Regions from separate parts of the Streptomyces sp. NRRL F-5755 genome, predicted to be linked through region 2. Evidence: riboswitches for the same ligand, from Rfam matches in the RefSeq annotation. Region 2 holds a riboswitch; each other region holds the start of a gene.

Region 1 (5,685 bases), on a different contig from region 2:
CGTACCGGGAACGGCTGCTGGCACGGGTGGTCACGCGGGCCGCCGCCAAGGGGCAGCCCGCGTCCTACGAGGTGCAGGACGCGGACGGCGCGTCCCTGGCGGTCGTCACGCGGGCACCGGCCCGGAGCGACGGCGCGGGCCGGACCCGCTGGACGGTCCAGCAGACCGGCCGGGAACCCGCCGTCGGCCTCAAGGGGCGGCTCTTCTGGTGGTGGGTGTGGTGGCTGATCCTGCCCGTTCAGGTGCTCATCGCGGTCGGCAGCCTGGTGTCGGGCAGTGGTGACGGCGCCCGGATGCCGCGCCGTATCCGGTGGTACGCGGGCGGTCGGCGGACCCCGGTCCTGGACTGGGCGAGCGGCGTGGAGGACTTCGAGCTGGACGTACCGGCCGACGGGTGGGACCCCCGGGTGACCGCCGCCCTCGTCGCCCTGCTGACCAGCCACGCGGGCCTTCTCGGCACGGCGTGGGACGAGGCGGAGCGGTAACGCCGCAGGTATCGCGGGGCTCTCGGCGCCCGTCCGGCCACCGTCGGCCATGCCCCGGCCGGTGAACGCTGCGAATCTCCGCCCTCTGAGCGCCTGGTGTCGCCAACCGCCCCCGCAGCAGAGATCTGCCCGTCTCCCACCCCTTTCTGCCAAGGTTGCGAAGCCCCGCCACCCGTACGGCCACTAAGGTGTGCCGCGCGGCAGCGACGGAGGGGGCACCGTGAGCAAGATCTACGCCGGGGCGCGGCTGCGCCGGCTGCGGGAGGAGCGGGGGCTCAGCCAGGCCGCGCTGGCCCGCATACTGGCCATCTCGCCCAGCTACCTGAACCAGATGGAGCACGACTCGCGGCCGCTGACCGTGCCCGTACTGCTGCGGCTGACCGAGGCGTTCGGGGTGGACCCGGGGTTCTTCGCCGAGCGGGACACCAGCCGCGTGCTGGCGGACCTGCGCGAGGCGCTGGCCGACGAGCTGGCCGCCGCCCAGGTCTCCCCCGCCGAGCTGTCCGAACTCGCCTCGCGGCAGCCCGCCGTGGCCTCCGTCCTGCTGGATCTGGGGCGGCGCAACCGGGCGCTGACCGAGCGGCTGGCGGAGGTGGCGGAGGGGCGGGACGGGACTGCCGACCCGGCCGCGCCGCTGTCGCCGCACGAGGAGATCCGCGAGTTCTTCTACCGGCGGCAGAACTATCTGCACGAAGCGGATACCGCCGCCGAGGCGCTCGCCGCCGAACTGGGCATCCGCCCCGGCGAGGTGGGGCGCGCGCTGGCCGCCCGGCTCACCGAGCGGCACGGCGTACGCATCCTCGACACCCCCGACGGGCCGCTGCACCACTACGACCCGGCCGCCCGGGTGCTGCGCCTGTCGGCGGGGCTGCGCCCCGGCCAGCGGGCCTTCCGCATGGCGACCCAGCTGGCCCTGCTGGAGGCCGGTGACGAGCTGTCGCGGCCCGCCTCGGAGGACTTCGAGGAGGGGTCGGCCACCTGGTCGCTGGCCCGGATCGGCGTGGCCAACTACTTCGCGGCGGCGCTGGTGCTGCCGTACGGGCCGTTCCACGCCGCGGCGGAGGAACTGCGGTACGACATCGAGCGGCTGACCGACCGCTTCGGCCTCGGCTACGAGACGGTGTGCCACCGGCTGAGCACCTTGCAGCGGCCGCGCCGGCGCGGGGTGCCGTTCTCGTTCGTACGGGTCGACCGGGCGGGCAACATGTCCAAGCGACAGTCCGCGACCGGCTTCCACTTCTCGCGGGCGGGCGGCACGTGCCCGCTGTGGAACGTCTACGAGGCGTTCACCGCGCCCAGCCGCATCCATGTGCAGATCGCGGCGATGCCGGACGGCCGCCGCTATCTGTGGACGGCGCGTACGGTCACCCGGCACCGCGGCGGCTGGGGCGATCCGGGCAAGACCTTCGCCATCGGCCTGGGCTGCGAGATCCGGCACGCGTCGCGGCTCGTCTACTCCGACGGGCTGGACCTGGACAACGCCGCGGCGGCCACGCCGATCGGCATGGGCTGCCGGGTCTGCGAACGGCTGGAGTGCCCGCAGCGGTCCGTGCCGCCGCTCGGCCGGGCACTGGTCATCGACGAGAACCGCAGCACGTTCGTGCCGTATCCGGTGCGGGGGGACTGAGGCCGGCGGCCGGCCGCTCTGGACTTACTAGGGCGTCCAACTATATGTTCGTGAGCACGGCCCGCGGTGCAGGGAAGCCGGTGCGAAACCGGCGCGGTCCCGCCACTGTGACCGGGGAGTGCGCCGCCGAGCAGGACGCCACTGACGCGAACGCGTCGGGAAGGCGGGCGGCGCGCGGTGATCCGGAAGCCAGGATACCGGCCGCGGGTGTTTCTTCCGTGTTGTCCACGAGGATGGAGCAGACACGCATGGCACCGGTGCGTACCCACGGCCCAGGTGATCCGGCCCGGCCCGCGGCACCGCCCGCGGACTGACGGTTCCACGCCTTTCGCGTCCCACGGCCCCGCCGCGTGCCGCGCGCCCTCCGCGCCGCTCGCGCGCCCGGCCGTGCCATCCCCGGGTCTCACCTGACGAGAGCAGGCTCCCATGGTCCGAGAACTGACCCATTTCATCGGCGGCAAGCACACACCGGGAACATCGGGTGCATACGGCGATGTGTACGACCCCAACACCGGCACCGTGCAGGCCCGCGTCCCGCTCGCGGACCGGGACGAGACGACGGCCGCGATCGCCGACGCGGCGGCGGCACAGCCGGAGTGGGGCGAGTGGAACCCGCAGCGGCGCGCCCGGGTGCTGCTCGAATTCCTGCGCCTGGTCGAGGGCGAGCGGGAGTCGCTGGCCCGGCTGCTGTCGGGCGAGCACGGCAAGACGATCCCGGACGCGCACGGCGATCTTCAGCGCGGGCTGGAGGTGGTGGAGTTCGCGGCCGGTATCCCGCACCTGCTCAAGGGCGAGTTCACCGACAACGCGGGGACCGGCATCGATGTGCACTCGCTGCGCCGCCCCATCGGTGTGGTCGCCGGGATCACCCCGTTCAACTTCCCCGCGATGATCCCGCTGTGGCAGGCCGCACCGGCCCTCGCTTGCGGCAACGCGTTCGTGCTCAAGCCGTCCGAGCGGGCGCCGTCGGTGCCGCTGCGGCTGGCCGAACTGTTCCTGGAGGCGGGGTTGCCGCCGGGTGTCCTCAACGTCGTGCACGGCGGCAAGGAGTCGGTGGACACGCTGCTGGAGGACCCGCGCGTCGAGGCGCTGGGCTTCGTCGGCTCGACGCCCGTCGCCGCGCACATCTACGCGACCGCCGCGGCGCACGGCAAGCGCGCCCAGTGCTTCGGCGGCGCCAAGAACCACCTGATCGTGATGCCGGACGCCGACCTCGACCAGGCGGTGGACGCGCTGGTCGGCGCCGGGTACGGGTCGGCGGGCGAGCGCTGCATGGCGGTCTCGGTCGCCGTACCGGTGGGCGAGGAGACGGCCGAGGCGCTGGTGGCGCGGCTCAAGGAGCGGATCGGCACGCTGCGCATCGGCCGCAGCGACGACCCGCACGCCGACTTCGGGCCGCTGGTCGGCCGGGACGCGCTGGACCGGGTGCGCGCGTATGTCGACCTCGGCGTCACGGAGGGCGCCGAACTGGTCGTGGACGGTCGGGGCTTCACGCTGCCCGGCCACGAGGACGGCTTCTTCGCGGGCGCCTCGCTCTTCGACCGGGTCACCCCGGACGTGCGCATCTATCAGGAGGAGATCTTCGGGCCGGTGCTGTCGGTGGTACGGGCGGCGGACTACGAGGAGGCGGTGCGGCTGCCCACGGAGCACCCGTACGGCAACGGCGTGGCGATCTTCACCCGGGACGGGGACACCGCACGGGACTTCGGCCGCCGGGTGAACACCGGCATGGTCGGCGTCAACGTCCCGATCCCGGTGCCGGTCGCGTACCACACCTTCGGCGGCTGGAAGCGGTCCGGCTTCGGCGACCTGAACCAGCACGGCCCGGACGCGATCCGCTTCTGCACCCGCACCAAGACCGTCACCTCGCGCTGGCCCTCCGGGGTCAAGGAAGGCGCGAGCTTCACCATCCCGACGATGGGCTGAGCGCGATGAGCGTCATGACCACCGCCACCACGACCGCATCCCTCACCCCGGACCAGCTCGCCATCGTGGAGACGACGCTGGACTTCGCGCAGGAGCACATCGCGCCGCACGCCGTGGCCTGGGACCAGGACAAGCACTTCCCCGTGGACGTGCTGCGCAGGGCCGCCGCGCTGGGGCTCGGCGGGATCTACGTACGGGAGCGGTCCGGCGGCTCCGCGCTGAGCCGGGCGGACGGCGTGCTGGTCTTCGAGGTGCTGGCCACCGCCTGCCCGTCCATCGCGGGCTATCTGTCCATCCACAACATGGTCGCCTGGATGATCGACCGGTACGGCGACGAGGCGCAGCGCGCCCGCCTGCTGCCCGGCCTGTGTTCGATGGCGGACCTGGGCAGCTACTGCCTGACCGAGCCGGGCGCCGGGTCCGACGCGGCGGCGCTGCGCACCCGCGCGGTGCGCGACGGCGACGACTATGTGCTCACCGGCGTCAAGCAGTTCATCTCCGGTGCCGGGACCTCGCGGGTGTACGTGGTGATGGCCCGTACCGGCGAGGACGGTCCGGGCGGCATCTCCGCGTTCATCGTCGAGCGGGACGATCCGGGGCTCTCGTTCGGCCCGAACGAGAAGAAGATGGGCTGGAACGCGCAGCCCACCCGGCAGGTGATCCTCGACGAGGTGCGTGTCCCCGCCGATCGGCGGCTCGGCGCGGAGGGCGACGGTTTCCGCATCGCGATGAGCGGCCTGAACGGCGGCCGGCTCGGCATCGCCGCCTGCTCCCTCGGCGGTGGGCAGAGCGCCCTGCACGCGGCGCAGGCGTACCTCGCGGACCGGGAGGCGTTCGGCGGGCGGCTGCTGGACGCACAGGCGCTGCAATTCCGCCTCGCCGACATGGCGACGGAGCTGGCCGCCGCCCGCGCGCTGGTGCGGCAGGCGGCCGAGTCACTGGACCGGGGCGATCCGCAGGCGCCACAGCTGTGCGCGATGGCCAAGCGGTTCGCCACCGACACGGGCTACTCCGTCGCCGACCGCGCGCTGCAACTGCACGGCGGCTACGGCTACCTGAGTGAATACGGCATGGAGAAGATCGTCCGCGATCTTCGTGTCCATCGGATCCTGGAAGGGACGAACGAGATCATGCGCCTGATCGTGGCCCGCGGGCTGACCGGAGCGGGGGCCGGCGGCGGCCGTACCAAGACCGGGACGGGGGCCGCCCGATGACCGGCACCCCTGTACGCGACGGCTCTGCGACGCCCGGCGACTGCGTACTCCTGCGGACCGAAGGCCGCGCGGCGTACCTCACCCTCAACCGCCCCAAGGCCCTCAACGCCCTCGACCACACCATGGTGCGCCGGATCGGCGCGGCGCTGGCCGGGTGGGAGCACGACCCGGCGGTGGAGACCGTGGTGATCGGCGGCGCGGGTGAGCGCGGGCTGTGCGCGGGCGGGGACATCCGCGCCATCCACGAGGACGCGCGGTCCGGCGGCGGCGCGGCGTCCGCGGCGTTCTGGCGTGACGAGTACCGGCTCAACGCCCGTATCGCGCGCTATCCCAAGCCGTACGTCGCCGTCATGGACGGCATCGTGATGGGCGGCGGCGTCGGCGTCTCGGCGCACGGCAGCGTCCGGATCGTCACCGAACGGTCCAAGGTCGC
Region 2 (5,685 bases):
GGCCGTCGTAGGTGATCACCGGGTTGGCGGAGGGGCCGTTGGCCTGCTCTCCGGTGGCGGTGACGCTCACCCGCTTGACCGTGCCCGTCTTCCGGTCGCGGACGAAGATGTCCTGGGCCTTGTTGGTGTCCCCGGGCACCAGGTCCTCACGGCTGGAGGCGAACGCCACGTACCGGCCGTTGGCGCTGATCACCGGCATCTGGGAGCCCTGCTTGCCCTGCGGGGGCCGCCCGTCGAGGGTGACGCTCTCGGTGCGCCCGGTCCTGCGGTCGTGCACGAAGATGTCGGTGGCGGCGTTGGTGTCGCCCGGCACGAGGTGGGCGGCGTCGGAGGCGAAGGCGACGTAGCGGCCGTCGGCGCTGATGGTGGGCGTGGACGACCAGGAGTCGGCCTGGGTGCCGTCGCTCGCGACGTTGACCCGTTCGACGGCGCCGGTGCGCAGGTCCTTCACGAAGATGTCCGGCTGCCCGTTGGTGTCGCCGGGCACCAGGTTCGTCGCGTCGGAGTCGAAGACGGCGAACCGGCCGTCGGCGCTGATCATCGAACCGGACGAGCCGCCGTTGCCCTGCGTGCCGTCGGCGGCGACGCTGGCCCGCTCGGTGCCGGACGGCGGCGCGGGCTGCGCGGCGGCCGTCGTTGCGGGCAGCAGCGCGGCGAGTGCGCACACCCCCGTGACGGCGGCGAGTCTTCGTACGGTGCTGCGGGTGGACCTCATGGCGGGTTCTCCTCCTGGTGGGTACGTGGATGCGTCGCCGTTGCGTCAGCGCGGGAGCCGGCGGACGAAGACATCGCCCGTCCCGTTCGTGTCACCGGGCACCAGTCCGTCGTCGCGCGAGTCGAAGACCGCGAGCCGGCCGGTGGCGTCGGGCACCGCGACGTTGGTCCAGGAGGACGACTGGCCGCCGTCCGCGGTGACGTTGATCCGCTCGACCCGCCCGGTGCGCAGGTCGCGGACGAAGGCGTCCACCTGGCCGTTGGTGTCGCCGGGCACCAGGTTCGTCGCCGTGGAGGTGAAGAAGAGCCGCCGGTTGTCCGCGCTGAGCCGCCCGTCGGAGGACCAGCCGTTGCCCTGCGCCCCGTCGTGCGCGCGGGACACCAGCCGGGTGGTGCCCTTCTCCAGGTCGCGGTCGAAGATGTCGTACGTGCCATTGGTGTCGCCCGGCACCACGTCGTCGGCAACCGAGGTGAAGACCGCGTGCCGGCCGTCGGGGCTGAGCCGCGGGAACGGCGACACGCCGACCACGGCGCCGGTCGAGCCGAGGCTCGCCACGCTCGTCCGGCCGGTGTCCAGGTCGTGGACGTACATGGGGTCCTGCGGCGGCGGGCGGCGGAAGCCGGGACCGGCGGGGGTGAGATTCGTCGCCTTGGAGGTGAACGCCACCCGGCGGCCGTCGGCGCTGATCGACGGGAAGCCGGAGGGGCCGTCGGGCTGGGTGCCGTCGCTCGCCACACTGACGCGTTGCGTCGTTTTCTTCTGCACATCGTGGACGAAGACGTCCAGGCGCTCGTTGGTGTCGCCGGGCACCAGGTCCGCGCGGTACGAGCCGAAGGCGAGGTGGCGGCCGCTGCCGCTGAGGGCGAAGTTCTGGACCCCGTAGCCGTACGGGGACGTGCCCGCGCCCGCGGTGGGGCTCGTGGTGCGGCCGGTCAGCCGGTCGTGGACGAACACGTCGCCCTCGCCGTTGGTGTCGCCGGGCACCAGGTTCGACGCCGAGGAGTAGAAGGCCACGTACCGCCCGTCGGCACTGATCTCGGGTGATCCGGACAGGGCGTTGCCGCTGGTGCCGTCACCGGCGACGCTGACCAGGTCGACCTTTCCCGTCCGTAAATCCTTGACGTAGACGTCCTGTTGGCCGTTGGCGTCGGCAGGTCCCAGATTGGTGGCTTCCGAGGTGAATGCCACGAACCGCCCGTTCGCGCTGAGCGTCGGACCGCCCGAGAAACCGTTTCCCTGCGTCCCGTCGGCAGCGACGCTGACCCGTTCGGTCGCCGGGGCGGCCGGCCGCGCGGCAGCGGCCGTCGCGGGCAGCCCCCCCGCCACGGCACACGCTCCGGCCAGCAGCCCCACGGTCCTGGCCACGCCACGCGCAGCACCGTTTCTTCGCATGTTTCCCCCCTCACATCACGTCCCCCACCCGCCCCGCCGGGCGACGGAGCAGACAAGGAGCCAATACGCTTCAGGAGTCCCGGTCAACGCATCAGGGACATTCCGCGCCACCAATACGCCCCCTGCATCAGCCCCCGTCCAGGAGGGCCGTCAGCCCCCGGCCGCAAGGCCCGCAACGGCTCCAGGAAGCCTTCGCAGGGGCGCCGCAGAGCCTCTGCGAACGACGCCGGAACGGCTGCCGAATACCACGGCTCGGGACAACCCCGTTACAACGCGACACAAGATATGGGGGTGGGTGCACGAGGCAGCACAAGATGTATGCTCGTGCTCGCTGTCGTCGCAGGGGAATCCGGTGCGAATCCGGAACTGTCCCGCAACGGTGTACGAAGTGCGGCAATCCGCACCCGTGAGTCCGAAGACCTGCCCGCAGTACGCCCGCGCCACCCCCGGCGCGGTCGTCGATACGTCCGGGCCTCGCGGGTTGGGCCGGTGGACGCTGCGCGGTGTGCCCGCGCGCCCCTCGCCGTGCCAGGGGTGCCGCACGCCCGTACGCGGCCGTCGCGCTCCTCCCCCGGCCCCCGCCGAGTGAGGGAGAGCAGCACGTGACCATCGCGCCAACGGAGCCCGCGTCAACCCAGCAGGTCGTGCAGCCCGCGAAGGACACGAAGCCCCGGCAGGACGCCGGCGGCCGGGCCGAGGACGGCCCCGGCGCCGCGCTGCTGCGCACGCTGACCGACCTCACCGCCGACCTGGACGCCACCGACCCCGGCAAGATCGCCGCCGCCGCGCTGCGCGGCCGCCACGCCGGCTCCGACGAGGCCGAACTGCGCTCGCTGGCCATGGAGGCCGCCGCCGGCCTGATCGGCGACGAGCCGCAGTACTCCAAGCTGGCCGCCCGCCTGCTGACCCGCGCCATCGCGGAGGAGGCGGCCGCGGAGGGGGCGACCGCCTTCTCCGCCTCCGTCGCCACCGGCCACCGCGAGGGCCTGATCGCCGACGACACGGCGGAGTTCGTACGGACCCACGCGGCGCGCCTGGACGCGCTGGTCGACCGGGCCCTGGCGGATGGCGCCGACGACCGGTTCGGCTACTTCGGCCTGCGCACCCTGCACTCCCGCTACCTGCTGCGCCACCCGATCTCCCGGCAGGTCATCGAGACCCCGCAGCACTTCCTGCTGCGCGTGGCCTGCGGCCTGGCCGAGGGCCACAGCGAGCGGGCCGTGGACGACGTCGCCGAGCTGTACCGGCTGACCAGCACGCTGTCGTACCTGCCGTCCTCCCCCACCCTCTTCAACTCCGGCACCCGGCACCCGCAGATGTCCTCCTGCTACCTGCTGGACTCCCCGCTGGACGAGCTGGACTCGATCTACGACCGCTACCACCAGGTCGCGCGCCTGTCCAAGCACGCCGGCGGCATCGGCCTGTCGTACTCCCGGGTGCGTGCCCGCGGCTCGCTGATCCGCGGCACCAACGGCCACTCCAACGGCATCGTGCCGTTCCTGCGCACCCTGGACGCCTCGGTCGCGGCCGTGAACCAGGGCGGCCGGCGCAAGGGCGCGGCCTGCGTCTACCTGGAGACCTGGCACGCGGACCTGGAGGAGTTCCTGGAGCTGCGCGACAACACGGGCGAGGACGCCCGGCGCACCCACAACCTGAACATCGCGCACTGGATCCCCGACGAGTTCATGCGCCGCGTCGAGGCCGACGCCGACTGGTCGCTGTTCTCCCCCAGCGACGTGCCGGAGCTGGTGGACCTGTACGGCGACGAGTTCGACGCGGCGTACCGCAAGGCGGAGGCCGCGGGCCTGGCCGTCAAGCAGGTCCCGGCGCGCATCCTGTACGCGCGGATGATGCGCACCCTCGCCCAGACCGGCAACGGCTGGATGACCTTCAAGGACGCCGCCAACCGCACCGCCAACCAGACCGCCGAGCCCGGCAAGGTGGTGCACTCCTCGAACCTGTGCACCGAGATCCTGGAGGTCACCGACGACGGTGAGACCGCGGTCTGCAACCTCGGCTCGGTCAACCTTGCCGCTCACCTGGGTGACAACGGCGAGATGGACTGGGAGCGGCTGGACGCCACGGTCCGTACGGCCGTGACCTTCCTGGACCGCGTGGTGGACATCAACTTCTACCCGACCGAGCAGGCCGGCGCCTCCAACTCGCGCTGGCGGCCGGTGGGGCTGGGCCTGATGGGCCTCCAGGACGTCTTCTTCCGGCTGCGGCTCGGCTTCGACTCGCCCGAGGCGCGGGAGCTGTCCACCCGTATCTCCGAGCGGATCATGCTGGCCGCCTACGAGGCGTCCGCCGACCTCGCCGAGCGGCACGGCCCGCACCCGGCCTGGTCCGCGACCCGTACGGCCCGCGGCGTGCTGCACCCCGACCACTACCCGAACGCCGAGCCGCGCTGGGCGGACCGGTGGGCGGCGCTGCGCACCCGTATCGCGGCGACCGGCATGCGCAACTCGCTGCTGCTGGCCATCGCGCCGACCGCGACCATCGCCTCGATCGCGGGCGTGTACGAGTGCATCGAGCCGCAGGTCTCCAACCTGTTCAAGCGCGAGACGCTGAGCGGCGAGTTCCTCCAGGTCAACGCGTACCTGATCGAGGAGCTGAAGGCGCTGGGCCTGTGGGACGAGCGGACCCGTGACGCGCTGCGCGAGGGCAACGGCTCGGTGCAGGAGCTGGACTGGATTCCCGCGGAGACCCGCGAGCTGTACCGGACGGCCTGGGAGATCCCGCAGCGCGCGCTGATCGACATGGCGGCGGACCGTACGCCCTACCTCGACCAGAGCCAGTCGCTGAACCTGTTCATGGCGTCGCCGACCATCGGCAAGCTCAGCTCGATGTACGCCTACGCCTGGAAGCGCGGCATCAAGACCACGTACTACCTGCGCTCGCGGCCGGCGACCCGGATCGCCCAGTCCGCGCGCGGCACGGGCGGGGGCGCGCAGACCGCTCCCGTACCCGCCCAGGCGGCCGACCCCGAGGCCGTCGCCTGCTCCCTGGAAAACCCCGAGTCCTGCGAGGCATGTCAGTGACCACCGCACCCGAAAAGAGCGCCGCAGCCGCGCACACCGCCACCACCGGCAAGAAGAACCTCCTCGACCCGGGCTTCGAGCTGACCCTGCGTCCGATGCGCTACCCGGACTTCTACGAGCGCTACCGCGACGCGATCAAGAACACCTGGACGGTGGAGGAGGTCGACCTCCACTCCGACGTCGCCGACCTCGCCAAGCTCTCGCCGGGCGAGCAGCACCTGATCGGGCGACTGGTGGCGTTCTTCGCGACCGGTGACTCGATCGTGGCGAACAACCTCGTGCTGACGCTCTACAAGCACATCAACTCCCCCGAGGCGCGGCTCTACCTGAGCCGGCAGCTCTTCGAGGAGGCCGTGCACGTCCAGTTCTATCTGACGCTGCTGGACACCTATCTGCCCGACCCGGACGACCGCGCCGCCGCGTTCGCCGCGGTGGAGAACATTCCCTCCATCCGGGAAAAGGCCGAGTTCTGCTTCAAGTGGATGGATTCGGTCGAGACCATCGACCGCCTGGAGTCGAAGGCCGACCGCCGCCGCT
Region 3 (5,685 bases), on a different contig from region 2:
ACGACCGGGACGTCCGGCATCAGCGCCGTCAGGCCACGCACGATCGTGGACTTCGCGGTGCCCTTCTCGCCGCGGACCAGCACCCCGCCGATGGCCGGCGAGATGGCGTTGAGCAGCAGGCTCAGCCGCATGTCGGACATGCCGACGACCGCGGTGAACGGGTAAGGGACCGATGCCATTAAGGAGTACCCCCTTCGAGGGACGTGCGGTGTGCGGGCGGTGCGGCGGCCGCGCCGGGGGCGGCCGCGCCGGGGGCGGCCGGGGCGGGGGGCGGCGGCGGTATCGGCGGCGCCCCCGGCGGCACGAACGGCAGCCCGGCCGGGACGCCGTCCTCGATGAGCCGCAGCAGCGCGTCCGTGTCCGCGTGCTCCTCGATCAGGTCGCCCAGCTTGTCGAGCTGCTCCTCGCGCAGCGCGGCGAAGCTGGTGTCCGGCGCCGGGACGAACGCGCGGCCCGCGTCGGCGGCCACCCGCCGCAGGAACGCCCGCCGGAAACCGTCGCTCTCCAGGGAGCCGTGCCAGTGGGTGCCCCAGACGGCCCCGGACCGGCAGCCTTCCAGGAACGGCTCGCCGCCGTCGACCTCCGCCACGCCGTGGTGGATCTCGTACCCCTCGACCGGCTCGCCCAGCGCCTCGCCGGCCGGCCGGGCCAGCGTCTTCTCAGCCGCGAACCGTACGCGTACGGGCAGCAGCCCCAGCCCGTCCACGGTCCCGGCCTTCGACTCGACCTCGTCCTCGATGCGCTCGCCCAGCATCTGGAAGCCGCCGCAGATGCCGAGCACCGGGCGGCCCTCCGCGGCCCGCCGCCGCACCGCGTCCGCGATGCCGCGCTCGCGCAGCCACTGGAGGGCGCGGACGGTGCCGCGGGTGCCGGGCAGCACCACGAGGTCGGCGTCGGCCAGCTCCTCGGGGCGGTCCACGAAGCGCACCACGACGCCCGGTTCGGCGGCCAGCGCGTCCACGTCCGTGAAGTTCGACATCAGCGGTACGGCGGCCACCGCGACGCGCAGCACATCCGCGCCGTGCGGCGGCGCGACGACGCTCTCGCGGACCGCGCCGCGCAGCGACACCCTCAGGCCGTCCTCCTCGTCGATGCCGAGGCCGTGCGCGAACGGCAGCACCCCGAGGGTGGGCCGTCCGCTCAGCCCCTTCAGCATCTCCAGGCCGGGTTCCAGCAGCGTCACATCGCCGCGGAACTTGTTGACGAGATAGCCCGCGACCAGCGCCTGGTCCTCCCGGGACAGCAGCGCCGTGGTGCCGAAGAACGAGGCGAACACGCCGCCCCGGTCGATGTCGCCGACCACCACGACCGGGATCTGGGCAGCGCGCGCGATGCCCATGTTCACGATGTCGGTGCGCCGCAGGTTGATCTCCGCGGGGCTGCCGGCGCCCTCGCAGATCACCGCGTCATGCGTACGGCGCAGCTCCTGGAGGCAGTCCGTGACCGTACCGAGCAGCCGCTCCTGGCGCCCCGCGTGGTAGCCGCGCGCGCTCAGCTCGCCCACCGGCTTACCCATCAGCACGACCTGGCTGCTGCGGTCACTGCCCGGCTTGAGCAGTACGGGGTTCATCAGCGCGCTCGGCTCGACGCGCGCCGCCGCGGCCTGCATGGCCTGCGCCCGCCCGATCTCCGCGCCCTCGCGCGTCACGAACGAGTTCAGCGACATGTTCTGCGCCTTGAAGGGCGCCACCTTGACGCCCTTGCGGGCCAGCCAGCGGCAGATACCCGCCGTCACCACGCTCTTGCCCGCGTCGGACGTGGTGCCGGCCACCAGCAGCCCGCCGCCCAGCGGCGCCCCACCCGAACCGTTCACCTGGCACTCCTCGCCGTCCGTACGTTGCTGCTGCTCACTTGGACCTCCTGGCCGTACGGGACCGGCGTACCGCACCGGCCGCCAGACGGCCCGTGACCGTGGCCGCCAGCGCCAGCGCGCTCACCCGGCGCGACAGCCGTACGGCCCGGTCGATGTCCGCCACCGCGACGGGCCGCCCGGTGCCGCCGTTGAGCACCGGCCGGTGCTCGACCCGGCCGCCGTACGCCAGGGTGCCGCCCAGCCGTACGCCCAGCGCGCCCGCGAAAGCGGCCTCCACCGGGCCCGCGTTGGGGCTCGGGTGCGACGCGCCGTCCTGCTGCCAGGCGCGCCACGCGCCCCGCCGGTCCGGGCCGGACAGGACCGCCAGCGCGGCGGTCAGCCGCGAGCCGGGGAAGCCGGCCACGTCGTCGAGGCGGGCCGAGGCCCACCCGAAGCGGCGGTAGCGCGGTGATTTGTGGCCCACCATCGCGTCCAGCGTGTTGACGGCACGGAACGCCAGCAGCCCCGGCACGCCCGCGACCGCGCCCCACACCAGGGCGCCGACCACCGCGTCCGAGGTGTTCTCGGCGACGGACTCGACCACCGCGCGCGCCATCTGCTGCCCGTCCAGGGCCTGCGGGTCGCGCCCGCACAGGTGCGGCAGGCGCTCGCGCGCCACATCGAGGTCGCCCACGGCGAGCGCACCGCCGACGGCCCGCGCCTCGCGGCCCAGCGAGGTGCCGCCCAGGACGGCCCAGGTGGCGGCGGCGGTCAGTGCTACGGAGACGGCGGGGGAGCGGCGTACGGCACGGGTGAGGAGCGCGGCACCGGCGGCGGTTCCGCCCGCGCACAGTGCGGTGTGCAGGGCCCCGCGTCCGCGGTCGTCGCGCCACAGGCGGCGCTCCACGGCCGCCGCGGCCCGCCCGAAGGCGGCCACCGGGTGGCCGCGCCGGGGATCGCCCACGACCAGGTCGCCGAGGAAACCCAGGGCCGCGCCGCACGCGTAGCCGGCGTGTTCGGCACGCATCGGATCAGACCGCCGTCGCGCCTCGGAGGGGCAGCGGGGTACGTCCAGCAGGTCTCGAACTGCGGCCGGGCATGGCGGTAGGTCCTCACTCAGGGTCCGCGCCCTGGTTCGACGGGTACGGCGACGAGAGTCTCCTGGCTCCCCGGATCGGCGCTTCCCCCGGCCTTCCAGTCCGTACGGAACCCGCGTCCCGGACGCGGACCGTGGCCCTTGATGGAGGAGCGCTCCCCGGTGACAGTGGCGGGACCGCGCCGGATTCTCACCGGACTTCCTCATCTGTCGCCGATTGGCTCCGGCAGTCCACCACGCTCCGCGAAGCCCGTCAACTCGCGCTTGACCTGCGGCGCGGGGCCCCGCTCACGGCTGTGTCCAAGGCCACAGGGCCCGGTGCCCGGCATACGGCGACGGGGCGTCCGGTGACCGCGGCACCCGCCGCGGTCACCGGACGCCCCGGGGCGCCGTGCCGGTGCCGGTCAGGCGGCGACGATCAGGTAGATGCCGTACGCCACGGCCGCCGCGCACAGCGCGAAGCAGGCGTACGCACCGGTCCGCGCCGCCCCGCCGGGACCGTCGGCGGCCACCGCCTCGCCCTCCTGGCGCGGCTTGCGGGACGTACCGACGATGCCGAGGGTGAACAGGCCCACGATGCCGACCGTCACGACCAGCGTGACGCCGAAGACCTGGCCGAGCGCTGCCCAGTCGATGCTCATTGCGTTCTCGTTCCTTCGTGGAAGCCGGGGGAGGCGTACGTCGGGGTCAGCCGGCGGCCGAGCCGGCCTTGGCGCGGCGCTTGGTCCCGTGCGTCTCGTGCGGGTGGGCGGCCACCGGATCGGCGGTCACCGGGTCGGCGATCACCGGGGCCGCGCCGACCGGGTCGGCGAGCGGCGCGTCGGCCATCGCGGGCGCCGGGACCGTGGCCTCGACAGCCTCGGCCGCCGCGGGGACGGACCCGACCGGGCCGGCGGGCGGCGGCGAGACGGCCTGCAGGGCGGCGGTGACGACGCCCGCGGGCTCCGCGGCCGGACCCTCGTTGACGTTGGTGTGGTCCACCGGCTTGCGCCGGGAGGCCGCCCAGATCGCGCCGCAGACGGCGAGCGCGAGGACCGCGACGGCCGCGATGCCCCAGTCGCCCTGGTCCGCCAGCAGCGCGGCGCCCGCCGCGACCAGGCCGGCGGCCGGCAGCGTCAGGCCCCAGGCGACGACCATCCGGCCCGCCGTGGACCAGCGCACCACGCCGCCCTTGCGGCCCAGCCCGGAGCCCATGACGGAGCCGGAGCAGACCTGGGTGGTGGAGAGCGCGAAGCCGAGGTGGGAGGAGGCCAGGATGGTGGCCGCGGCGCCGGTCTGGGCGGCGAAGCCCTGCGGCGGCTGGATGTCGGTGATGCCCTTGCCCATGGTGCGGATGATCCGCCAGCCGCCCAGGTAGGTGCCGAGCGCGATGGCCAGGCCGGCCGAGGCGATGACCCACAGCGGCGGGTCGGCGTGCGGCGCCACGACGCCGCCGGTGATCAGCGCGAGGGTGATCACGCCCATCGTCTTCTGGGCGTCGTTGGTGCCGTGGGCGAGGGAGACCAGGGCGGCGGAGGCGATCTGCCCGGCGCGGTAGCCCTTGGCGGTGTCCTCCTCGGCGCGGTCGCGGGCCAGCCGGTACGTCAGCCGGGTCGCGGCCATCGAGGCCAGGCCGGCCACGATCGGCGCGGCGACGGCCGGGATGAGGACCTTCATGACCACGGCGCCGCCGTGCACGCCGCTCGCGCCGACGGACACCAGGGTCGCGCCGATCAGACCGCCGAAGAGGGCGTGCGAGGAGCTGGAGGGGAGCCCGGCGAGCCAGGTGACGAGGTTCCAGACGATGGCGCCGACCAGTCCGGCGAAGATCACTTCTGGTCTGATGCCGGCGGTCTCGTCGATGATGCCGCCGGAGATGGTCTTGGCGACCTCCACGGACAGGAACGCGCCGAGCAGGTTGAGGGCCGCCGACATCGCCACCGCTGCCTTGGGCTTGAGCGCCCCGGTGGAAATGGTGGTGGCCATGGCGTTGGCCGTGTCGTGGAAGCCGTTCGTAAAGTCGAACACCAAGGCCGTGACGATCACGATCCCGATGAGAAGCGTGATGTGTTCCATTCACCCAGGCAATCAGTTCGATGGTCAGTAACGCTCGGGACCGTACGGACGACGGGTGAACGGAAGGTGAACTGGGCCGGGCGCCGCGGTGACGCCCCCGCAGGGGTAGCGCGGAGGCGCCCGGGACGTCACGCGGGCCCCGTACGTATCAGCACGGGAGCCCCGCGTGTCCCGGGCGTACCGGACGCCGTGCGGCATATGCCCAGGCCCCATGACGTCCCGCGCCCGGTCTCCCGGCTCAGCCCCGGGCGAAGCGCCGGAGCTGGGCGGCCGTGCCGTTCCACTTGTTCTGGTCGCCCGGCAGCGTGCCGTGGTTCGCGTACTGCCAGAAGCTCGGGTACGCCCAGCCGGCCGGCAGCTTCCCGGGCGTGCTGTGCCAGTTCGCCAGCCACAGCGGGTGGGTGGCGGCGAACGCCCGGCTGCCGCCGGTGCAGCCGTTCCACCACCGCGCCGTCGTATAGATCACCGGCCGCCGCCCGGTCTGCCGCAGCACCTCGTTGCTGAACCCCCGGATCCACCGGACCAGCGCCGCGCGGCTCATCCCGAAGCACGCCCGATCCGGGTTGTACGGATTGTGCTCGATGTCGAGAGCCGGCGGCAGCGTCCGGCCGTCCGGCCTCCACCCGCCGCTGTGGCGCAGGAAGTGCCGGGCCTGCGCGGCGCCGGAGGACGCGTTCGGCACGCCGAAATGGTAGGCGCCGCGCAGCAGACCGGCCTTGCGCGCGCCGCGGTACTGCCGCGA
Region 4 (5,685 bases), on a different contig from region 2:
GCGCTCACGCTGACCGGCCCCGGCCGGTACGCGGTCGACCGGCTGCTGCCGGTCCTGCGCGCGCACCGGCTGGCGTACGGCGTGGCCGCCCTGGTGCTCGGTGTGGTCGTGGCGGTCGTGTTCCTGCTGATCCGCAAGTGAGCGGCGCAGGGCGGGGGCGGGCAGGTCGGGAAGTTGTCGGTGAGCAGCGGAAGGTGAGGGATTGACGTGGCGGTACGGCGGTTGAATCACGCGGTGCTCTACGTACGGGATGTGGCGCGCGCCGTGGCCTTCTACAGCGAGACGCTGGGGTTCCGGGTGGATACGGAGATTCCGGGGCGGGCCGCGTTCCTCAGTGCGGAGGGAACGGCCAACGATCATGATCTCGGGCTGTTCGCGGTGGGGGCCGCGGCCCCCGGGCCCGAGCACGGCCGGGTGGGGCTCTACCACTTGGCGTGGGAGGTCGGGACCCTCGGCGAGCTGGCGGACGTGGCGGCGGAGCTGGCGGAGCGGGGTGCGCTGGTCGGCGCCACCGATCACCTGGTGTCCAAGTCGGTGTACGCGAAGGACCCGGACGGCAACGAGTTCGAGGTGATGTGGCGGGTGCCGCGCGAGGACTGGCCGGGGCCGGACGAACCGGACCGGCTCCGCCCGCTCGACCTCGAAGCGGAGCTGGCGCGCTGGGGGCGGGACCTCAAGACGGGGGCGGCGGCCGGGTCGGCCACCTGAGGGGAGGGAGGGGCAGAGGGTGAGGGGCAGGGGCGTATCGCGTACCGTCTGGCCAGCTTCGTAGCACGTTGGCTCACCCCGGTCCCGTCAGGCCGCCTCCCCGACCTCTGCCAGCCGCCCCCCAGCCTCTGTCAGCCGCCCTCCCCGACCCCGGCCTCCGCTCCCGAAGTCCGCGCCGACCAGCGCTTCTCCACCCCGGCCAAGCGCCAGTAGGCCAGGGCCGCCGCCCAGACGACCACGAACAGGCCGACGATGATGAAGCCGACGTTGTCCAGGTCGATGGACGAGATCCAGCCGGTGACGCCGTCCTTCAGGTCCAGCTTGTCGTGCAGGACGGTGACCAGCTCGATGGTGCCGATGAAGAACGCGACGGCGATCGACAGGCCGGTGATCGTGAGGTTGTAGTAGACCTTGCGTACCGGGTTCGAGAACGCCCACTGGTACGCGAAGTTCATGAACGTGCCGTCCAGGGTGTCGAACAGGCTCATTCCGGCCGCGAACAGCAGCGGCAGCACCAGGATCGCGTACCAGGGCAGACCGGCCGCCGCGCCGCTGCCCGCCATCACCATCAGCGTCACCTCGGTCGCGGTGTCGAAGCCGAGGCCGAAGAGCAGGCCGAGCGGGTACATCTGGCCGGGCCGGGTGATGGAGCGGGTGAAGCGGCCCAGTATGCGGTTCATGAAGCCGCGCGAGTCGAGGTGCTGCTCCAGCTCCGTCTCGTCGTACCGGCCCTGTCGCATGGCGCGGAACACTCGCCAGATGCCCGCCAGCGCGACGAGGTTGAGCGCGGCGATGAGGTACAGGAAACCGCCGGAGACCGTGGTGCCCACGGTGCCGAGCACCTGGTGGGTGCGCGATTCGTCGTCCAGCAGGGTGCCCGCGAGCTGCGCGCCGCCGGCGACCAGCGCCGCCATGGCGACGACCACGCTGGAGTGTCCGAGCGCGAACCAGAAGCCCACGGAGACCGGCCGCTTGCCGTCGGCCATCAGTTTGCGGGTGGTGTTGTCGATGGCGGCGATGTGGTCCGCGTCGAAGGCGTGCCGCATGCCGAGGGTGTACGCGGTCAGGCCGAGGCCGACGCCGAAGACCTGCGAGCCCACCGCGTAGTGGTGCGGTACGACCAGCAGGAAGAGCACGCCGAAGGCGACGATGTGCAGCCCGGCGATGACCGCTATCAGTCCCGCGGTCCGCACGGTGTCCTGCCGCCGCCAGCGGAAGTCGGGCAGGGGGGAGGCGGGGCCATCGGGGGAGCCGCCGCGGGAGCCGTCGGGGGCAGCTGAGGGCGACGCGGCTGAAGCGGGGGAAGGGGAGGAAGGGGAAGAAGAGTAGGGGGGATCTGTGGACAGGGGCATCCGGTGGTCACGCTCCAGCACCTCGTGGATCAGTTCGTGAGATGCCGTGGCCGGTCTCCTGGCTGACGGGTGTGCGCGCCCGCCCCGGCCTTCCCGGCCGCGGGCTGCGGCCAGTGGCTCCGTACGGCGAAGGGCGCGTACGGGCAGGGGCGGGAACTTCCCGATCACAGTGGCGAGGGCCGCTCCGGCCTGGACCTTACGGTCGTCACCGGTCTTCCCGAACACCACGGCCCGGACACTCTAACGCCGTCGCTGCCGCCGGTCAGCGCGCCGGCCACCGGGCCACTGCCTCGGGAACCCGGGGCGCCGGTCGCTCGACTACCTGATCCGGGCCCGCGCCGGCGGGCCGTCGGACAGTCGAGAGGCAGGGAGAGCGGGCATATGCGTCCTCGTATCAATGGGCACGTGGTGGGTCCGGGACCGGGGTTGGGGGCGAAGGGCCGGACGGTGACGGCGGCGGTGACGGTGCTGGCGGTGGCCGCGCTGGCCGCGGGGTGCGGCAGCGCCGACGGGCGGGAGGCCGGGGCCTCGGGCAGCCGGGATGGCGAGGCGAGTGGCTTTCCGGTGACTGTGACCGATTGCGACGGGCGGAAGACGACGTTTTCCACGGCGCCGCGGAAAATCGTCACGAGCAATGCGGCGAGTCTGGAGATGCTGCTTCGGCTGGGTGTCGAGGACCGGATTGTCGGCACCGGTTTCCCGCCGGGCAAAGGCACGTTGCCGGGTGAACTCGACGCCCGGGCGCAGCGGGTGCCGGTCCTGGGCAAAACGGTGATTCCGAAGGAGAAGCTGCTCGGTTCCGGGGCCGATCTCTACATCGACACATTCGCTTCGATGGGCAACATGGGCGGGGCGGCGACCGGCCCGACCGAGACGGAATTCGCCGCGGCGGGCATCAAGCACGTCTATCTGGCCTCGACGGCATGCGCGCCGCGCAAGAAGGTGCCGCAGCGGGATCTGTCCGCGGTGGAGGGGGACATCCGGCGCCTCGGGCAGGTCACGGGCACGTCGCCGCGGGCGTTGCAGCTGGTGGCGGAGATGGAGAAGAAGGTTGCCGGGGTACGTAAGGCCATCGCGGACGTACCGGCGGATAAACGGCCCTCGTATTTCTTCTTCGATTTCGACGCGGGAACGAAGCAGCCCGTGGCCGTCTGCAACCGGCAGGTGGCGAACGCGGTGCTGACCGAGGCCGGGGCGCGGAACGTCTTTGCGGACTGCGCGGGGGATTTCCAGCGGGTCTCGTGGGAGGACGTGGTCGGCAAGGACCCGGACTGGATCCAGCTCGGTGTACGGAACCGGGGCAGCGCCGCGGCCAATGAGAAGGCGTTCGACGAGGCCGAGCAATTCCTCCGGACGTTCCCGGCCACGGCGGGCCTGCGCGCGGTGAAGGAAGGGAAATTCCTGCGCATCGGCTCGGAGCGGACGACCATCGCGGGGGTCGGCAACGCCGATACGGTACGGCGGATCGCGGCGACGCTGTATCCGGACCGGCTGGGCGGCGTGGAGGGCACGGAGGGCACGGATGGCCTGGCTGCCGGCGGGGCGGGCCGCTGATGAGGCGGTTGGTTGCGGGGCGGGCCCGTACGGATGCGGGGCCGGCCGGTACGGGCGCGGGGCCCGCTCGTACGGACGCGAGCCCCGCCGGTACGGCCCCAGGCCCCACCGATAAGCCCCCGGGCCCCACCCGTACGCCCCCAAGCCCCGCCCACACGCTCTGGATCGCCGTCGGGCTCCTCCTCGCCCTGTTCGTCGCGCTGACCGCCGCCGTTTCGCTCGGTGCCACCGACATCGCTCCGGGCGAGGTGTGGTCGGTGGTGTTCCGGCGGCTGGGCGGGGAGCCGCCGCGGCCCGGTACGGACGATCTGATCGTCTGGCAGCTGCGGGTGCCCAGGGCGCTGCTCGCCGCGCTGGTCGGCGCGGGGCTCGGGCTCGTCGGTACGGCCACCCAGGCGCTGGTGCGCAACCCGCTCGCCGACCCGTACCTGCTGGGCATCTCCAACGGCGCCTCGCTCGGCGCGGTGGCCGCGATCGTGCTGGGCGCGGGGGTCATGGCCGGGATGGACGGAGTGTTCGGAGCAGGGGGAGCGGGAGGGGCGTTCGGGCTGGGCGGGGGCTTGGGCCTGTCCCTGGCCGCCTTCGCCGGGGCGCTCACCGCGTTCGCGCTGGTCTGGACGCTGGCGCGGCGCGGTGGCGGTTTCGCGCCGCTGCGGTTGGTGCTCGCGGGCGTCGGTATCGGGCAGTTCCTGGCGGGGTTCACCAGCTACCTGGTCCTCCAGGCCGGGGACGAACAGCAGACGCGCGGCGTGCTGTTCTGGCTGATGGGCAGCCTCGGCGGCGCCACGTGGGGCACGCTCGCCCTGCCGGTGCTCGCCGTGCCCGCCGGGCTGCTGGCCCTCCAGGCACGTGCCCGCGCGCTCAACGCGCTGACCATGGGGGACGAGACGGCGGCGAGCGTGGGCGTGGACGTCGTCCGGCTGCGCCGGCTGCTGTTCGTGGTGACCAGCCTGCTGACCGGCGTACTGGTCGCGGTGTCCGGGGCCATCGCCTTCGTGGGCCTGATGGTGCCGCACCTGTGCCGGCTGATCGTCGGGGGCGACCACCGACGGCTGTTGCCGCTGGCCGCGCTCACCGGGGCGCTGCTGCTGGTGGTGGTCGACATCGTGTGCCGTACCGCCATGGACGGCCAGGAGTTGCCGGTGGGGGTGGTGACGGCGCTGATCGGTGCGCCGGTGCTGCTCTATGTGCTGGACCGGCGGTTGGGAGTGGGGGCATGAGCCGGAAGAGCATGACGGAAGCGGACGTGGATGTGGATACGGGTGGCCGTATCGGCGACCAACACCCCCGCCCCGCCCCCGGCCTGCGTATCGACATCGAGGACCTGCGCGTGTCCTACGCGGGCCGGTGCGTGGTGGCCGGTGTACATCTGATGGCCGCGCCGGGGGAGATCGCGGGAGTGATCGGACCGAACGGGAGCGGCAAGTCCACGGTGCTGCGTACCGTCTACCGGCACCTGCGGCCGGATGCGGGCCGGGTGCTGCTGGCCGGGGAGGACATCCGGTCCATGCCGCCGACGCGTACCGCCCGGCACATCGCCGCCCTGCCCCAGGAACGCGGCGGCGACTTCGAACTCACCGTCCACGAGGTGGTGGCGATGGGCCGCACCCCGTACAAGCGGGCGTTCGCGGGTGACGACCGCGCCGACCGGGAGGCGGTGGCCCGCGCCCTGGCCGAGGTGGGACTGGCCGGGTACGGCGGGCGGCGGTTCTCGGCGCTGTCCGGCGGCGAGCGGCAGCGGGCGCTGCTGGCCCGCGCGTTCGCCCAGGCCCCGGACGTGCTCGTACTGGACGAGCCGACGAACCACCTGGACGTACGGCACCAGGTCGAGCTGCTGGCCCTGCTGCGCGGCCGGGCCTGCACGACGCTCGTCTCGCTGCACGACCTGAACGCGGCGGCTTCGGTCTGCGACCGGCTGCATGTGCTGTCCGAGGGGGCGGTGGTGGCGTCCGGCGCGCCGCGCGAGGTGCTCACGCCGGAGCTGCTGGCCGAGGTGTTCGGGGTACGGGCGACGGTGGTCGACCATCCGCTGACGAGGGACCCGCTGATCGCCGTGGATCAGCGGCGGGTC

Evidence for each region. A riboswitch is a leader RNA that binds a small molecule or an ion and turns the genes downstream of it on or off. The one in region 2 is predicted to bind cobalamin.
Region 1: it holds a riboswitch for cobalamin, as region 2 does, so the genes downstream of both, ADK86_RS12770 (CoA-acylating methylmalonate-semialdehyde dehydrogenase) here and ADK86_RS18945 (ribonucleoside-diphosphate reductase subunit alpha) in region 2, are expected to answer to the same signal.
Region 3: it holds a riboswitch for cobalamin, as region 2 does, so the genes downstream of both, ADK86_RS36190 (cobalamin biosynthesis protein) here and ADK86_RS18945 (ribonucleoside-diphosphate reductase subunit alpha) in region 2, are expected to answer to the same signal.
Region 4: it holds a riboswitch for cobalamin, as region 2 does, so the genes downstream of both, ADK86_RS29225 (HoxN/HupN/NixA family nickel/cobalt transporter) here and ADK86_RS18945 (ribonucleoside-diphosphate reductase subunit alpha) in region 2, are expected to answer to the same signal.

Annotation. Positions count from the first base shown of each region.
Region 1 covers NZ_LGCW01000103.1:59,853-65,537, reverse strand. Annotated here, with positions in the region: gene ADK86_RS12780 (hypothetical protein) at 1-485, shown strand, start outside; gene ADK86_RS12775 (short-chain fatty acyl-CoA regulator family protein) at 706-2,112, shown strand; cobalamin riboswitch at 2,153-2,333, shown strand; gene ADK86_RS12770 (CoA-acylating methylmalonate-semialdehyde dehydrogenase) at 2,539-4,038, shown strand; gene ADK86_RS12765 (acyl-CoA dehydrogenase family protein) at 4,044-5,252, shown strand; gene ADK86_RS12760 (enoyl-CoA hydratase/isomerase family protein) at 5,249-5,685, shown strand, end outside.
Region 2 covers NZ_LGCW01000230.1:13,060-18,744, forward strand. Annotated here, with positions in the region: gene ADK86_RS18935 (TolB family protein) at 1-715, opposite strand, end outside; gene ADK86_RS18940 (TolB family protein) at 761-2,080, opposite strand; cobalamin riboswitch at 2,413-2,550, shown strand; gene ADK86_RS18945 (ribonucleoside-diphosphate reductase subunit alpha) at 2,710-5,148, shown strand; gene ADK86_RS18950 (ribonucleotide-diphosphate reductase subunit beta) at 5,139-5,685, shown strand, end outside.
Region 3 covers NZ_LGCW01000309.1:8,307-13,991, forward strand. Annotated here, with positions in the region: gene ADK86_RS36180 (putative cobaltochelatase) at 1-179, opposite strand, end outside; gene ADK86_RS36185 (cobyric acid synthase) at 179-1,789, opposite strand; gene ADK86_RS36190 (cobalamin biosynthesis protein) at 1,848-2,819, opposite strand; cobalamin riboswitch at 2,947-3,095, opposite strand; gene ADK86_RS36195 (hypothetical protein) at 3,293-3,529, opposite strand; gene ADK86_RS36200 (inorganic phosphate transporter) at 3,576-4,943, opposite strand; gene ADK86_RS36205 (lysozyme) at 5,182-5,685, opposite strand, start outside.
Region 4 covers NZ_LGCW01000284.1:112,795-118,479, reverse strand. Annotated here, with positions in the region: gene ADK86_RS29235 (DoxX family protein) at 1-141, shown strand, start outside; gene ADK86_RS29230 (VOC family protein) at 208-708, shown strand; gene ADK86_RS29225 (HoxN/HupN/NixA family nickel/cobalt transporter) at 840-2,093, opposite strand; cobalamin riboswitch at 2,091-2,304, opposite strand; gene ADK86_RS29220 (ABC transporter substrate-binding protein) at 2,508-3,614, shown strand; gene ADK86_RS29215 (FecCD family ABC transporter permease) at 3,614-4,834, shown strand; gene ADK86_RS29210 (ABC transporter ATP-binding protein) at 4,918-5,685, shown strand, end outside; gene ADK86_RS29205 (L-tyrosine/L-tryptophan isonitrile synthase family protein) at 5,673-5,685, opposite strand, start outside.